DNA from 3 places in the Vibrio metoecus genome. Region 1 is predicted to be linked to each of the others. Evidence: riboswitches for the same ligand, from Rfam matches in the RefSeq annotation. Region 1 holds a riboswitch; each other region holds the start of a gene.
What was found. A riboswitch is a leader RNA that binds a small molecule or an ion and turns the genes downstream of it on or off. The one in region 1 is predicted to bind lysine.

Region 1 (3,144 bases):
CAACCTAATTTTAGCCTACCAAGGCTTGGGCGATGCGAGTCGCGCGCAGCAAATTCGCACTGAAGCGGAATTTCTGTTCCCCAATCAGGACTTCAGCACCGTTCAATATCAAGCGCCCATCAAGGCGACAAGTACGGCATCCGGCGCAGAACAAGCCCCTTCTGCCGTAACCCCCTAATCTCAAATAGAAATCAGGGTGGCCTAAGCCACCCTGATTTCTATTTCACACCGCTTTGCATTAACGCAGTGACTCTTCCAGTGCACGTAAACATAACGCAATGTTTTCCGAGCGCGCACCGTAGCCCATTACGCCAATCCGCCACGCTTTGCCAGCTAATGCCCCGAGCCCTGCACCAATTTCCAAATTGTATTCATTGAGCAGGTGACTACGCACTTTCGCTTCATCAATGCCTTCCGGAACATAAATCGCGTTCAACTGCGGCAAACGATACGGCTCAGCTACCACAAACTTAAAGCCCAGTTGCTCTAAGCCTTGTTTGAGCTTGCCGTGCATCACACGATGGCGCTGCCACGCTTGCTCTAGCCCTTCTTGTTGCAACAGCAATAGTGCTTCGTGCAGAGCGTACAAGCTATTGACTGGTGCGGTGTGGTGATAGCTGCGCTTACCCGCCCCACTCCAATAACCTAATACCAAGCTCTGATCAAGGAACCAGCTTTGAATCGGTGCTTTTCGTGATTGAATCTTCTCAATTGCACGAGGTGAAAACGTCAACGGAGCCAAACCCGGCACACAAGAGAGACATTTTTGGCTGCCAGAATACACCGCATCCAGTTGCCACTCATCCACCAGCAGGGGAACGCCGCCGAGCGAGGTCACCGCATCAACAATCGTCAACAAACCATGCTGCTTCGCTAGAGCACCTAACGCTTGCGCATCACTTAAGGCTCCGGTTGACGTTTCTGCTTGTACAAAAGCCAGTATTTTCGCATCCGGATGCTCATCTATCGCGGCTTGCACTTGTTCAACGCTGATTGGGCAACCCCATTCATCATCAACCACCACAACTTCGGCCCCACAACGCACAGCGTTATCGCGCATCCGCTCACCAAACACGCCATTGCGACATACAATCACTTTATCGCCCGGCTCGATGAGGTTAACAAAACAGGCTTCCATCCCTGCACTGCCCGGCGCAGATACTGCAATGGTGAATTCATTTTCAGTTTGGAAAGCATATTTCAACAGCTGTTTTAGCTCATCCATCATGCCGATAAACAGAGGATCAAGATGACCGACTGTGGGGCGACTTAGCGCTTGTAACACTTGCGGAGAAATATCAGAAGGCCCGGGACCCATCAAAATCCGATGCGGGGGGATAAAACTGCGAATTGTCATAACGACTCCTTGTTGTGGCGACCAGAACCATCAGAGTAATGCAATTAAGTTGCAGCAACAATTCGACCTATGTCCAGAGTGTTAATCCTTGTCACACTAATGTCATTTTTATTTGCACTTTTGGAACATTTTGTCGTTGACAAGATTTCACCAACACCGTTCAATGTGTGAGCTATCTAGCAGAAGAGGAGCACTGCCCAGGCAGATGTTTTGTGGAGCCTCAACTCCAAAACAGAACATTCAGGGGGAGTAGTGCCGAGGTGAATTAAAGTTGCGGCTTTGGTTTATCGGTTGAATGGGCTGAATCCCTTCAACTGTCATCAGCTCGAATCTGATGAAGAGCTTCTGAGGGAAATCTTTCTATAGTCACTCCTCTATTTTGCTCTATTAAAAAACACTCTCTTCACAACATTGGACGTTGGGTTACCAACAACTCGTTTTTCAGGAAGTCTGGGAGAATTGCCGTGAGCACATTTAACGTCGCCAAATTTGGTGGTACTAGTGTCGCCAACTTTGAAGCCATGAGCCGTTGTTCGGCCATTATCGAAAACAATCCACAAACACGCTTAGTAGTCAGCAGCGCCTGCTCTGGGGTGACCAATTTATTGGTCGAACTCGCCAATGGCGTGGCCTCAGCGGAACGTCGCCAAGCGATTTTGCAACAACTGGCTGATATCCATTATGTGATTATCGACCAGCTCGCCGATCCGACACGCGTCGAAAAAGAAGTCAAAGCCGTGCTAGATTCTGTGGCGAGTGCTGCAGAAGCCGCCTCATTTCAATCGAGCAAGAAATTGACCGACCACTTAGTGGCGTGCGGTGAGCTGATTTCTACTTATATCTTGGCTCAACTGATGCGTGAGCGTGGTGTTGATGCGGTACGTTTTGATATCCGCGAAGTGCTACGTACGGATGACCACTACGGTCGTGCCGAGCCACAACTGGCAGAAATCGCTCAGTTGGCCAAAGAAAAACTGGTTCCATTGTGTGAACAGTATGTGGTGGTGACTCAAGGCTTTATCGGCTCTGATGCCCAAGGCAATACAACGACCTTAGGCCGCGGTGGCAGTGATTATTCAGCAGCTTTGATTGCCGAAGCCGTGCAAGCTTGTGGCTTGGAAATTTGGACAGACGTGCCGGGGATCTACAGTACCGATCCACGTATCGCGCCAAAAGCAGCGCCGATTCCTGAGATAAGCTTTAGCGAAGCCTCAGAAATGGCCAATTTTGGTGCCAAAATACTGCATCCATCCACATTGCTTCCAGCCGTGCGTCATGGCATTCCGGTGTTTGTTGGTTCTTCAAAAGAACCAGAAAAAGGCGGCACTTGGATCCGTAAACAAGTCGAAAGCGCGCCACTGTATCGCGCACTTGCACTACGCTGTAATCAAACCATGGTGACACTGCGTAGCGCGCAGATGTTCCATGCTTACGGTTTCCTCGCCAAAGTGTTCGAAATTCTCGCCAAGCATAAAATTTCGGTCGATCTCATCACCACATCAGAAATCAGCGTGTCACTGACACTGGATAAAACCGATACCTCAGGTGGTGCACCAGAATTGCCTGAAGCGGTGCGCACCGAGTTGGAAGAGCTGTGTACGGTAGAAGTCGAATACAACCTGTGTTTGATTGCTCTGATCGGCAACAAGATGAAAGAGAGCCGCGGCTACGCAAAACAAGTATTCAGCGTATTGGAAGATTACAACCTCCGTATGATTTGCTATGGCGCCAGCGCGCATAACCTCTGCTTCTTGCTGCATGAATCTGTCTCTAAGCAAGCGGTGCAG
Region 2 (3,144 bases), on a different replicon from region 1:
TGGGGTCTAACTCCGCCGAAGGACTGGTGGCCAATCAAGGATTGATTCGCTCAGAAAAAAACACCGCCCTATGGGGCGGTGTGAAAAAATTAGGCTTCAACCGGTTCTTGTTGCCAGCGTTTTTGGCGTAGGTTAAAGGCACAAAACAGCACAAACCACACACTGCTGGCCGCTAAACCTGCCCAAACGGAATGCAGTAAACCCATCGCTAGATAACCGAGCAACGCACCCATCGCGGCACTGATGGCGTACGGAAGTTGAGTGACCACGTGATCAATATGGTGGCTACCTGCACCGGTTGCAGAAAGGATACTGGTGCTGGAAATCGGTGAGGCGTGATCTCCAAACACTGCGCCTGCTAATACAGCAGAGAGGGTTGGTAGCATCAAACTGATGTCTGACGCTGCAGCGATATCGCCCGCGAGTGGCAGCATAATGCCGAAAGTACCCCAACTGGTGCCTGTGGCAAAGGCCATCAAACAAGAGAGTACGAACACTAAAGCCGGCAGCAGTTCAACCGGTAGGTTACCTTGCGTTAGTGACGCGAGGTAAATGCCAGTTTGTAGATCGCGCACCACACCGCCAATGGTCCAGGCAAACAGCAAAATGATGATCGCTGGCATCATGGCCATTACGCCTTTTGGTGCGGTTGATAACCATGTTTGCGCAGACAGTTTTAAGCGCAGTGACAGAACAATCGAGACCGCCAAGCTACACAGTGCGGCGTAAACCAGCGACTGAGCCACATTGGTGTTTTCCAAAGCGCCAATCAAAGAGAAAGCTTCACCTTTGGTCGTTAATACGGCGTTGCCGGTTTGGATCATGAAAATCAAGGTGGTGATGGTCAGTACCGCGATGGGCAAAACCATATCAATCATGGTGCCGCGTGCGGTTTCTCCGCCTTCCATATCTAAGCCCGCAGGGCGGCCTTTGCTTTCATCCCACAATTTACCTTCACGAGCCCATGCTTCATGTTGGCGCATTGGGCCAATATCCATCGGCAGGAAAATGACTGCGAGCACCATAAGCAAAGTAAATACTGCGTACAGGTTCATCGGGATCATCTGTACAAACGCTGAAATCGCACTGATATCTGTCATTTCGTGGGCGGCTAAAATTCCGCCAATCAGGGCGATGATATAAGCACCCCAAGAGGAAATCGGTGTAATTACACAGACAGGTGCAGCGGTAGAGTCGAGCAAATAGGCGAGTTTCGCGCGCGAGATTTGAAAGCGATCCGTCACTGGGCGGCAAATCGCACCCACAGACAAGCTATGGAAAAAATCATCGATGAAAAAGGCAAATACCATTAACCCTGTCAGCGCTTTTGCACTGCGGCGATCTTTACATTTACGTTCAGCCCATACTGCAAAAGCGCGTGTTGCGCCTGATGCGGTCATTAAACTGATCAACCCACCTAGTAGTAGCATGAACACCAACATGTTGATGTTATCGCTGTTGGCAGCACCATTTGACCAGAACAAGCCGCTGATCTTACCGAACAGGTATTGCAATGTGTTTAGAGGAGAGAAATGGTTAAGCATGATAGCGCCAGCGAAAATGCCTGCGCCTAAAGAGAGTAACACTCGGCGGGTCGTAATCGCGAGCAGCACCGCCAGTAGCGGTGGGATGACCGAATAAATCGAGTCAGAATAAACGGCTAAATTCATGGATCTCACATCACCTTTTCAGGTGGAGATCTACCAGCAGGATAAAAAACACATTTCAGCGAAATAACACTTCTTATCCTTCAAGGTAGCGCTCCATAGACAACAAACTATGGCAGTCCGACATTTGTTCAATGCTGGCCCAGCGAACGTTGATGACGCAACGATCACTTCGGCGCTGTACCCTTTAACCAGTCATCATCGGGGTCAACCTACGACTGGCGACTCATGAACAGCGCGCCTCTACTTAAAGGAACGTGTACCACTTTGAGTGATTCACTCAAAAACTGTGACACACAACGTATATTACTGCCTTTTCAGGTGACGACAAGATTTAATTTCCCCATTTCTGCAGCGAAATTGATCTCATCCGGTATATTCGCGAAGCAGCGAGAGCTTTCTCTCTTTAGATGGCGATCGGCATTTCATCTGAAGGCGGCTGTTTGGTGTAAACGCGTTTTAGCCCCCACAGTGCCACGACCGACATCAGTAACATGATGGTACCGAGTGGCAGTTGATCTGACGCAGGGAACATCGCGGCAAACAGTGTTGCGAGACCCGCACCTAAGTTTTGCATGCCACCTAAGATTGCCCCGCCAGTCCCTGCATGATAAGGGAAAGGAGAGAGTGCGCCTGTGGTTGCGGCTGGGAATAAAATGCCCGCACCAAGGAAGTAAATCGTAGCGCCACCAATTAAGGACCATGCGGTTGTCATGCCAAGCAGGCCGGGCAACATAATCACCAGAGAACCGGTGAGGATTGCGATCAAACCGACACGCATGGCGGCTTTTTCACGCCAGTGACGAGCAATCAAGTTAGAAAGCCACGCGCCCGCTAAGTAGCCAGGAATTGGCAATACAAACAGCAAACTCACGGTGGTTGCAGGCAAGCCAAGTACACCACCGAGTAACACGCCGGCAGCTGCCTCAAAAACCGCAAGACCTGCAAAAGTGGCAACAAGGCAAATTAAGTAACCTTGGAAGCGGCGATCGGATAACACGTAGTGATAGCTGCGCAATACCGGTTCTTTCTTACGCGCAGCCTTAGGTAGCGTTTCCACCATGCTGGTCATCATGGTAATCACGACCGCAATCGCAAACAGAGACAAGAACAAATAACTTGAACGCCAGCCAAAACTTTCCGTTAGGTAGCCGCCTAAGACGGGGGCGACCAAAGGTGAGAAGATAAGGCACATGCTAATTAAGCTGTTCACTTTATGTAATTCAGCTCCGTCAAAGCAGTCACGAGAGAGTGTGCGGGACATCGCACCGCCACAACCAATCCCAAGGCCTTGCACAAAGCTACCAATCAAAAACCAAGAATATTGATGTGCAAAAAGGGCAATCAGTGAACCGAGGACATAAATGATTAACCCAGCAATGATGATGGGCTTACGACCAATGCGATCCGACAGCGTACCGTAAACGAATTGTGACAAACCATAAGGAATAAGATAGCAAGCCATCACCGCCTGTAG
Region 3 (3,144 bases), 760 kb from region 1:
GTACATGGGTGGGCCAGAGAAGATAAAAAATACCAATGGTGCGGGTGATGCAGCATTATCGGCCTTGTTACACGATATGGCTGCCAATAAATACCACAAAGAAAATGTACCTAACTCAAGTAAGCATCAACATGAGTTTTTAACCTATTCCTCTTTTTCTCAAGTGTGTAAATATTCAAATCGCGCCAGTTATGAGGTATTGGCTCAACATTCTCCACGTCTTTCTCGTGGTCTTCCCGAGCGGGAAGATAGCCTTGAAGAAGCTTATTGGGAAAGATAAAGATAATAAAAAGGCTCCTTTGGGAGCCTTTTTCATATTCGTTTGAAACGCTTAATTAAAGAGCAAACTCTTCGAGAGATTTACCTTCGTCGAGTGCTTTTTGAATGGCAGAAGGAGTACGGCCTTGACCTGTCCAAGTCTTTTCTTCACCGTTGGTGTCGATGTACTTGTATTTTGCAGGACGAGGAGCACGTTTGCCTTTTGCTTTCGTTTTTGTTTCACCAGATAGCGCAGAAATAAGCGCTTCTAGATCAATACCATCTTTAGCAATTTGCTCTGCAATCGCGGCTAATTTCGCTTCTTGTTCTGCACGAGCAGCAATTTCTTCTGCTTCGGCTTCTTTACGCTCTTCAACAACTGTAGTGAATTTATCTAAAGCTTCTTCAAGTTGCTCAATAGTCAGTTCGCGTGCATAAGCACGTAGGCTACGAATATTTAATAAAGTCTTAGTGATTTCCGACATTACCATTTCCTGTTCACAATTTGGATAACGAGTTAATACTAAACCTAGCTTATTATACTGACAAGTTTTCGCTGCAAATATTAAGTCAAAATAGTAAGAAAGTAAAAATATAAAGTTTATTTATATTGGTATTTCCTAGTTTTTGGAAAATTTACACAAGGCATATAAAAGTAACTGCAGAAAACGTATCACACAGATAAATAATATTAGACCGATATATCAAGGTGTGAGAATTTTTTATGAAATAGGTATCAATAGTATGGTTGATTTGTGAGCTGTGCCACTTGTTTTTCTCACCTATACCTAGTTGCATTGATATTTTTGTTAAGTAAAATGTTTCTTACCTAATGCGAAAAGCGGGCTGAACTTGAACCAAATGAATTGGAATAGTGAGCTACGAGGTTTTCGCCGTAGAGGAGCGATTACGAAGAGTATCCACAATTAGGGTGATGCCTATGAGTTGTGAAGAAAGGCGTTGTCGCCGAAGTCAGTTTGCCCATCAAAGCAACTGGCTGGGGTTACATCAAATAGGTGTAACACTGCCATAGTCTATATTGTTGTTAAACTATGGAGCGCTACTGTAGGGTTGGGTGAAGTGTTCGCTTCCCTTTCGCTTAGTTCAACATAAATTAAGTTGACATGAAGTCACTTAGTTTGTCTGCAGTAGATCTCTAACCATTTTTTACTGGTTTAGGAAGATCATGAATTTAATCGATTTTGCTTCTTCGCCTTTCTCAGTTGTGCCACCTCTTGTGGCTTTGAGTCTGGCTATCATTACTCGCCGCGTATTACTTTCTCTCGGTGTGGGTATTTTCTTAGGTGCTTTATTGTTGGCCGACTATTCTGTTGGTCAAGCGTTGCAATATATTGCCACTCAAGTCGGTAGTGTGTTTGTAAAAGACGGGGCAATCAATGCTTGGAATATGAGTATTGTTGGCTTTTTACTGTTACTGGGCATGATGACTGCGCTACTGACATTGTCGGGCGGCACTCGCGCTTTTGCTCAGTGGGCACAGGTTCGAGTCAAAAGTAAACGAGGTTCGAAATTACTGGCAGCATTCTTAGGCGTATTCATTTTTGTTGACGATTATTTTAATAGCCTTGCTGTTGGTTCTATCGCCCGTCCGGTGACGGATCGCTTTTACGTTTCGCGTGCTAAGTTAGCCTATATTCTTGATTCCACGGCGGCACCGATGTGTGTGGTGATGCCCGCTTCAAGCTGGGGCGCGTATATCATGACCATTATCGGCGGTATTTTGGTTTCGCATGGTATTGAAGATTACTCCGCACTAGGTGCTTATCTACGCTTAGTGCCGATGAACTTCTACGCAATCTTTGCGTTGCTGATGGTATTTGCGGTGGTATGGTTCCAGATGGATATCGGCCAGATGCGCAAACATGAAATTGCTGCCTCTCAAGGTCGTGGTTTTGAAGAAGATCCAAGTACCGATGCGAAAGAAGCGCATGAGCTGAATGAAGAACTCGACATCCACGAAAGTGAAGGTGGTACTGTTTTAGATTTGGTTCTACCTATCGTCTTCCTTGTTGTTGCGACGATTAGCGCAATGATTTGGACTGGCGCGAGCGCATTAGCAGAAAGCGGTCAATCCTTTAATATTTTGGGGGCGTTTGAAAATACCAATGTAGGTACCTCATTGGTTTATGGCGGATTAGTTGGTCTGGCGATGGCCTTTGTCACCGTATTTCGTCAAAAATTGCCAACAGTTGAAATCGCAAAAACGTTGTGGACTGGCGCTAAATCGATGTTTGGTGCGATTCTGATCCTGATTTTTGCGTGGACGATTGGCTCTGTGATTGGTGACATGAAGACGGGGACTTACCTTTCATCATTAGTACAAGGGAATATTGGCCCACATTGGTTACCGGTCATTTTGTTCATCTTGTCAGGCGCAATGGCGTTTTCCACCGGCACATCATGGGGTACTTTTGGCATTATGCTGCCGATTGCCGGAGATATGGCGGGAGCCACCGATATTGCGCTGATGCTACCTATGCTCGGTGCGGTGCTTGCAGGTTCCGTTTTTGGTGACCACTGCTCACCGATTTCCGATACCACCATCCTGTCATCGACAGGCGCGCGTTGCCACCATATTGATCACGTCTCTACTCAGCTGCCATATGCGTTAGCCGTTGCTTTGGTTTCTGCATTGGGCTACGTAGTGTTAGGTATGTTTGGCTCACTGTGGTTAGCATTAGGTGCAACTTCTGTGGCTTTTGTGGCAGTGTGCTTTATCTTTGCTTTGCTTTCTAAGGCGAAAGTCAGTAAGCAAGTCTCCGCATAATTCATCGCGTGATCGATATATAGAAAAGAGGCCATTTGGCCTCTTTTTTCGGCTCAAACAAGGTGTCATGAAAAAATAACCAGAAAAGTATCAATTTG

Region 2: another riboswitch for lysine. It lies ahead of EPB59_RS15530 (Na+/H+ antiporter NhaC family protein); the one in region 1 lies ahead of lysC (lysine-sensitive aspartokinase 3).
Region 3: another riboswitch for lysine. It lies ahead of EPB59_RS07335 (Na+/H+ antiporter NhaC family protein); the one in region 1 lies ahead of lysC (lysine-sensitive aspartokinase 3).

Annotation. Positions count from the first base shown of each region.
Region 1 is NZ_CP035686.1:2,390,794-2,393,937, forward strand. Features, by position in the region: gene EPB59_RS10835 (PglL family O-oligosaccharyltransferase) at 1-178, shown strand, start outside; gene EPB59_RS10840 (pyridoxal-phosphate-dependent aminotransferase family protein) at 239-1,357, opposite strand; lysine riboswitch at 1,533-1,710, shown strand; gene lysC (lysine-sensitive aspartokinase 3) at 1,822-3,144, shown strand, end outside.
Region 2 is NZ_CP035687.1:438,567-441,710, reverse strand. Features, by position in the region: gene EPB59_RS15535 (ABC transporter substrate-binding protein) at 1-45, shown strand, start outside; gene EPB59_RS15530 (Na+/H+ antiporter NhaC family protein) at 90-1,670, opposite strand; lysine riboswitch at 1,749-1,921, opposite strand; gene emrD (multidrug efflux MFS transporter EmrD) at 2,074-3,144, opposite strand, start outside.
Region 3 is NZ_CP035686.1:1,628,314-1,631,457, reverse strand. Features, by position in the region: gene EPB59_RS07345 (inosine/guanosine kinase) at 1-280, shown strand, start outside; gene EPB59_RS07340 (H-NS family nucleoid-associated regulatory protein) at 336-743, opposite strand; lysine riboswitch at 1,147-1,329, shown strand; gene EPB59_RS07335 (Na+/H+ antiporter NhaC family protein) at 1,445-3,046, shown strand.